2 linked regions of the Sinorhizobium fredii genome follow. The protein of the gene in region 2 interacts with the protein of the main gene of each other region in a pairwise test. Links are inferred from orthologs where the notes say so. Each region holds a gene or a part of one and is shown on either strand. Other genes may lie near its edges. The genes, in order: NXT3_RS21740 and ileS.

Region 1 (3,112 bases), on a different replicon or contig from region 2:
GCGACGGTGAAGCGGATACGCCAGACGCCGGCCATGACAGCCTCCTGCATCTGGGCGATGATGCCGTTCTCCAGCACCGCGACGCCGGCAACCTCGCCCTCGCCGAGGATCTGGGTGATCAACTCTTTGTCGTCCTCTGGATAGTCGGTGATGTCGAACATCCGGCTCGGCCGGCCGGACTTGAAAACCGCCAGCGCATCCGCGAGCGCCGGCAGGAGCAGCGCCGTCCTCCAACATCGGCTCATCAGCTCCTCTGCGCTATTGGTGGCGAGCAAATTGAGTCTGGGCGCGCGGAGAGGTTCGGCGTCCGAGGGCATCACGCTTGCCTCACCCATTGGGGCGACCCATATAGCAGGCCTCATCGCAGGATCGCCTTGGAGGCATGGGCGATCGCGACCTTCGGCCCGCCAGTGGGCACCTTGATTGACGCGCCGGAAAAGAACCGGCCCCGAATTTTCCGACATTCACCGTCCGGTCGCAGACCTTGCCGACTACTCCTGCCGGCCGCTCACGTCCGATAGAGGTCAAGCTCGGAAAAACGGCGTTCGGGCGGCCCTTCAGCCTGCCATTGGCCGTTCGGCAAACGATAGCATCGCGCCGTCGGCAGCGGCACCCCTGCGGTAGACCGGGAGGAACGACCGCGACGCCTTTGACCTCTGGCCGCTGCGCGGGAGTACCCGTGACGACCGGCACGGGGTTGTTGGGCTCGCCCGCCGATCGTACGACACGCGCATCGCAATTCGTCTCCTCGACGACGGATAGTGTCCGCTTGCTCGCGGCGCGGACCAGGTTAGATGGCATTGTCTCCTCCACAAATCAGCACTCCGAACGTTCCTAAGGGGTCGTTGGCAAGCGCCGTGCCAAACTGAAGAATTCGAGCTACGGTGAGCTGTAAGGGGAAAAGCATCATCGACAGGCTGGGACGTGTTGCTTTCAATCGGTGCGAAGATGCAGCGGCAATTCGGGCTCGCGGGAAACAAGATCGGCAAGGAGCGGTTCGAAGGCGCGGCCTTCGCTGGCTTCAACGAGGGCGGCGAGCGCGTCGTCGATCGCCCGGGCCTCATCGGCCTCGAGCACGCGAATGGCGGAGCCGAGATGAGTGAGGACGTGGGTCCCGTTCGGCTGGGGGCCGACAAGCAAGAGGGAGATTGTAGATATTGCGCCATGACGCTCGCAATTCGCGACGAACTCATTGGCGGTGACGATCCGCATGGGAATGCCTATGCACATGGCGCTTCTCCTCTACCTTTCCGATGCTGCAGAATCCGCAGGCGCGGGAACAGCGTTGCCGTGCGAAGCCCAACAGCCCCGCCCTTTCTGAAACGCGCAGGCGAGCAGAGCCGCGTCAGCACAGCGATGGCGATCTGCGGCGGCGCCCTGCCCTTGCCGAACCGGATCAAAGCCAGTCCGATGCCGAGGGATTTCGGCCGCCTTGCAGCCGGCCCTACCGCCCACGCGTCATTTCCGGCAGGCTGGTGCCATGGACGTAACCATGGAAGCGTGTTTCCGGAGGATCCCCCTCACCAGTTCAACGCGGCCGATAGGCGCGGCGCTCGTAGTTTTCCACGTCGATGTCGTTTTCGAGAAGCGGCGGAACCACTGCCCCCTCCGGCCTCACGGCAACGGCGACGCCCCAGTCCCGCAGCGTTCGAACGGCGGTGTCGACGGCCGCCGGAATGACAGCCTTGACCGGCGCCGTCAGCGGACCACCCCAGTTTTCAAGATCAAGCGGCTGGCAACCGATCAGGGTCAGGCGCTCGGGGTATTGTCCCATGAGATCTGCCGCGCTCAGCACTTCCTGGAAACCGGTCTGGTGCAGACTCACTTTCTTGGCACCGGTGAACTTCGGCACTTCATCATCCTCCACCACCTTCATCGCCCCCGGTACGAGGCCGTAGTCGATCGCGTCGAAGACGATGAGCCGGTCGTGCTCGTTTATGAACTGCACCAGGTAGAGGCCCTGTGTGCCGCCGTCGAGGACGGTGACGTTGGCAGGCACTTCATAGGCCTTGTGGAAGGCTTCGACCGCGCGCACGCCAAATCCCTCGTCGGCCCAGAGGATATTGCCGATACCGAGCACGAGAATGCGGGGTGCGGGGCGAATTGCGGTTTGATGATGGAGCAGCCGTCTAGTCCTCCATGTCCTTGGACAGCCGCTCGCCCGAGAACATCGATGAGATGATGCTTTGCGAACTCATGATGTCCTCGCGAACCACTACATAGATGTGGACGATCGCAAAGATGAGAATGACCCACATTCCGAGATGATGGTTGGTGTGGATATCCTGACTATTCGGCCAGATCGAGAATACCCAGCCAAAAAGCACATATTCCCAACTGTCTCGGCCCGCGCCGTCGCTGTAGAGCGCAAAGCCGGTGATCACCATGAAGAGCAGCGGCAGGGTGAACATGAGGAACATGGTGAACCGCGCCAACGGATTGTGGCCTGGATACTTCCTTGGCTGGGGTGCCATGAACATGTACCAGCGAACTTCATGCGACCATTCCTTCCAGAAACGGCCGCTCCAGATGGGCATGTAGAAGATCTGCCGGGCATGCACGCCACCCACAAAGACCCAATAGACCCGCAGGATCAGGAGCACTGTGAGGATCTGTGCCGCCGCGAAGTGGATGAAGCGGATATGGCCCATCAGATAGTTGGCGCTCGCCTCCCCGGACACGGAAGTCAGCGGCGAGCCTATGAAGTAGCCGGTCAGAGCGAGTGTCAGGATCGAGAAGGCGTTTACCCAATGCCAGATGCGCACCGGTGCATCGTAAACATGGACGCTCAGGCGCCCGACTGCCTTTTTAGCATGAAGAGCCATGAGCAAACCTCCTCACCGGATCTGAACCCTCGTCCTTTCCTGCCCGTCCGGGCTCATGATATGAGTCGAGCATGCCAGGCAGGGATCAAACGAGTGGATGGTTCTCAGGATTTCAAGTGGCTGAGCAGGGTCGGACATCGGCATATCTAAAAGCGCCGCCTCGAAGGCACCGATGTTTCCAGCAGGATCACGTGGACTGCCGTTCCACGTCGTGGGAACGACGCACTGGTAGTTATCGATTCTCCCCTCCTTGATCTTGATCCAGTGCGCGAGCGCACCGCGCGGCG
Region 2 (3,817 bases):
CTTTTTCGGCGGCGCCAGGCTGATGGCGCTGCCGAGATCGTCGACGAGCTGTTCGCCGGCCGTCTTGTCCGTGCCGTAGGTCGGGCCGCCGATGCAGCCGGAAAGCGCCAGGCTCCCCGCCACGACAGCAGCAATGCTCGCAGACACCCGCAACGCTCGCGTCATTTCCATAAAGTTCCCTTAAGCCCCGCCGCACCGCGCCCGCCGCGGCCATTAAACGCCCCCATGGCGGAAAAATCCGCCAAATTTCGGGCAGGTTGTACCGGATGAATGCGCCAAGCGCAATTCACCCGGGACGTTCCATCACGCTTTGAAGCCAAGTTCCCTCAGTGCGGCGGCGTCGCGGGCCGACACTTCCGGATAGAGCGGATCGGAGCCGACATCCGTGGTGATCCGCCAGGAGCGAGCGCATTTGCGGCCTTCGGCCAGCCTCGGCACGACGCTGACCTTCGCCACTTCCGGCAAGGTAAACGCGCCTTCCGGCCCCTCGGCGTCGTCGATCCCGATCGCCGAGGTGATGCAGATCTCGGCAAAATCCTGGCCTTCGAGGGCGGCCTTCAGATCCGGATCGGCGACGTGGACGAGCGGAGCGGCTTCCAGGGAGGAGCCGATGCGCTTGTCCTTGCGCTCGATCTCGAGCGCGCCGGTGACGACCTTGCGCACTTCGCGGATCTTCCGCCATTTCTCGGCCAGCGCATCGTTGCGCCATTCCGCCGGCACAGGCGGGAATTGCTCGAGATGCACCGAGAGGGCTTCCGGGTTACGGGAAAGCCAGGCTTCCTCGGCGGTGAAGGGCAGCATCGGCGCGAGCCAGGTCACCAGGCAATCGAACAGCGTGCGGATGACGTGCAGCGCGGCGCGGCGGCGGAGCGACGAAGGCGCATCGCAGTAGAGCGCGTCCTTGCGGATATCGAAATAGAAGGCCGAAAGTTCGACATTCGAGAAATCGATCAGCGCGCGGGCGATCCGCTTGAAGTCGAAGGCGTCGTAGCCTTCGCGCACCAGCCGGTCGAGTTCGGCAAGGCGATGCAGCATCAGCTGCTCGAGCTCCGGCATCTCGGCAAGCGCGATCACTTCGCCCTTGTCGTGGGCGAGCGTGCCGAGCATCCAGCGGACGGTGTTCCTGAGCTTGCGGTAGGCATCGATGTTCGTCTGGATGATCGTCTTGCCGAGGCGCTGGTCTTCCCAGTAGTCGGTGGTCATCACCCACAGGCGCAGGATGTCGGCGCCGGCATCCTTCATCACTTCCTGCGGCGTGACCGTGTTGCCCTTCGACTTCGACATCTTCTCGCCCTTCTCGTCCATGGTGAAGCCATGGGTGACAACGGCGTTGTAGGGCGCGCGGCCGCGGGTCGCGCAGCTTTCCAGCAGCGAGGAGTGGAACCAGCCGCGGTGCTGGTCGGAACCCTCGAGATAGACATCGGCCGGCCATTTCAGATCTGTACGGTCTTCGAGCGTGAAGATGTGGGTCGAGCCGGAATCGAACCACACGTCGAGGATGTCCATAACCTGGTTCCAGCGGGCATGGTCGTGGTCGTTTCCGAGGAAGCGTTCCTTCGCTCCCTCAGCGAACCAGGCATCGGCCCCTTCCTTCTCAAAAGCCTCGAGGATCCGCGCATTGACGGCGTCGTCGACGAGGATTTCACCCTGCTCATCGGCGAAGACCGCGATCGGCACGCCCCAGGCGCGCTGGCGCGACAGAACCCAGTCCGGGCGCTGCTCGATCATGGCGCGCAGGCGGTTCTGGCCGGCGCCCGGGACGAAACGGGTTTCGTCGATGGCGTTGAGCGCCCGCGAGCGCAGCGTCGTGCCGTCGCCGAAGTCCTTGTCCATATAGACGAACCATTGCGGCGTGTTGCGGAAGATGACCGGCTTCTTCGACCGCCAGGAATGCGGATAGGAATGCTTCAGGCGTCCGCGGGCAAAGAGCGCATGGCGGGCGATGAGCGCCTTGATGACGCGATCGTTGGCGTCGCCCTTCTTGCCCTTGTCGTCGATGACGCGACCGGCGCCGCCTTCGGCGTCCGGACCGAAGCCAGGCGCATCGGCGGTGAAATAACCGGCATCGTCGACGGTGAAGGGGATCGCAGAGGAGATGCCGCGCGCTTCGAGTGACCGGGCGCCGTCCATCCAGGCATCAAAGTCCTCGCGGCCGTGCCCGGGCGCGGTGTGGACGAAGCCGGTGCCGGCATCGTCGGTGACGTGTTCGCCGTCGAGCAGCGGCACCTTGAAGGCGTATCCACCGCCGAGGCCGTGCAGCGGGTGCAAGCAGGTGACTGCCGCAAGCTCCTCGGCTTCGATGTCGCGGATGAAGCGGAAGGTGACCTTCGCCTTGGCGGCCGATTCCTCCGCGAGGCGCTTGGCGAAGATCAGCTTTTCGCCCGGCTGCGGACCGTAGTCGTTTTCGGCCGTCGCGACTTCATAGAGGCCATAGGCATAGCGCGACGAATAGGCGACCGCCCGGTTGCCGGGAATCGTCCAGGGCGTCGTCGTCCAGATGACGACAAAGGCGCCGGCAAGCACATCCGGGCCCTCTGTCACCGGGAACTTCACCCAGATCATGTCGCTTTCGACGTCGGCATATTCGACTTCGGCCTCGGCGAGCGCGGTGCGTTCGACAACCGACCACATCACCGGCTTCGAGCCGCGATAGAGCTGGCCGGCCCGTGCGATTTTCATCAATTCGCCGGCGATACGCGCTTCTGCATGGAAGTTCATCGTCGTGTAGGGATTGTCGAAGTCGCCTTCGATGCCGAGGCGCTTGAATTCCTCGGTCTGCACCTGGATCCAGCCGCTGGCGAAATCACGGCATTCCTTGCGGAACTCGTTGACCGGGACGTCGTCCTTGTTGCGGCCCTTCTCGCGATATTTCTCCTCGATTTTCCATTCGATCGGCAGGCCGTGGCAGTCCCAGCCCGGGACGTAATTGGCGTCGAAGCCGCGCATCTGGAACGAGCGGTTGATGACATCCTTGAGGATCTTGTTGAGCGCATGGCCGATATGGATGTTGCCGTTCGCATAGGGCGGGCCGTCATGCAGCACGAACTTGTCGCGGCCGGCAGCGGAGGCGCGAAGCTTCTTGTAGAGCTCCATCTTCTGCCAGCGGGCAACGAATTCCGGCTCCTTCTGCGGGAGGCCGGCGCGCATCGGAAATTCGGTCTGCGGCAGGTAGAGCGTCGAGGAGTAGTCGATCTTTTCAGCGGTCTCTGTCATGGTCTTTTGCATTCGTCTTTTCCGCGCGGATTGTCACGCAGGCGGAAGGGTTCGGTCTCTCGAAGATGACTGGAAGGGCGTGAAACGCCGAAATCCCGGACCTCCCGGCACGCTCTAGCGCGCGCGGAAAGCCGGGCCAATAATTCGCTGATCGATGGTCAATCGACGATGCCTAATCATAATGGCCGGTTGTTTAAGGCGTTTTCGCCCTTTTGAAAAGGTCCGCGAGCGCAGCAGGGCGCGATTCTTTAGGCCCGGTGCACCCGCCGCTTCAGACGAAATTGATATGGCGGTCGATGTCGTTCAAGGGCCGCACGCCGGAAAGAAGGGCGCGCGCCTCCTTCTCGTCCTCCCTCATCTGCACCATCAGGGGCTCGAGCCCGTCGAACTTCACTTCGTCGCGAAGGTGGCCGAAAAAGGAGACGGCGCAGACCTCGCCGTAAAGGTCGCCGGAGAAGTCGAACACGAAGGTCTCCAGCAGCGCTTCACCGTCGCTGTCGACGGTCGGGCGGCGGCCGAAGCTTGCAACCCCGTCGTAAAGCGAACCATCCCAGCGGCGGAACCGCACCGCATAAATGCCGCTCCTGAGTTCGACTTCGGCCGG

What was found.
Region 1: the proteins of ileS (region 2) and NXT3_RS21740 interact in binary tests that used the Escherichia coli proteins (3 or more experiments, as listed by UniProt). The link is inferred for Sinorhizobium fredii from one-to-one orthologs.

What each region holds. Positions count from the first base shown.
Region 1 is NZ_CP024309.1:115,963-119,074, reverse strand. The notes cover bases 317-3,112. They hold NXT3_RS21740 (hydrogenase maturation protease HybD family protein), read right to left. Parts: upstream 2,105-3,112; coding sequence 1,529-2,104; downstream 317-1,528. Other genes in these bases: NXT3_RS21730 (nickel-dependent hydrogenase large subunit), read right to left, coding at 2,838-3,112; cybH (Ni/Fe-hydrogenase, b-type cytochrome subunit), read right to left, coding at 2,130-2,825; hypC (HypC/HybG/HupF family hydrogenase formation chaperone), read right to left, coding at 934-1,230; NXT3_RS21755 (hydrogenase expression/formation protein), read right to left, coding at 317-362. Outside these bases: more of NXT3_RS21755, read right to left, coding at 1-316.
Region 2 is NZ_CP024307.1:863,549-867,365, reverse strand. Bases 104-3,604 are described here. They hold ileS (isoleucine--tRNA ligase), read right to left. Parts: upstream 3,214-3,604; coding sequence 304-3,213; downstream 104-303. Other genes in these bases: NXT3_RS04110 (bifunctional riboflavin kinase/FAD synthetase), read right to left, coding at 3,485-3,604; NXT3_RS04120 (hypothetical protein), read right to left, coding at 104-171. In the rest of the region: more of NXT3_RS04120, read right to left, coding at 1-103; more of NXT3_RS04110, read right to left, coding at 3,605-3,817. UniProt on the Escherichia coli protein: Catalyzes the attachment of isoleucine to tRNA(Ile). As IleRS can inadvertently accommodate and process structurally similar amino acids such as valine, to avoid such errors it has two additional distinct tRNA(Ile)-dependent editing activities.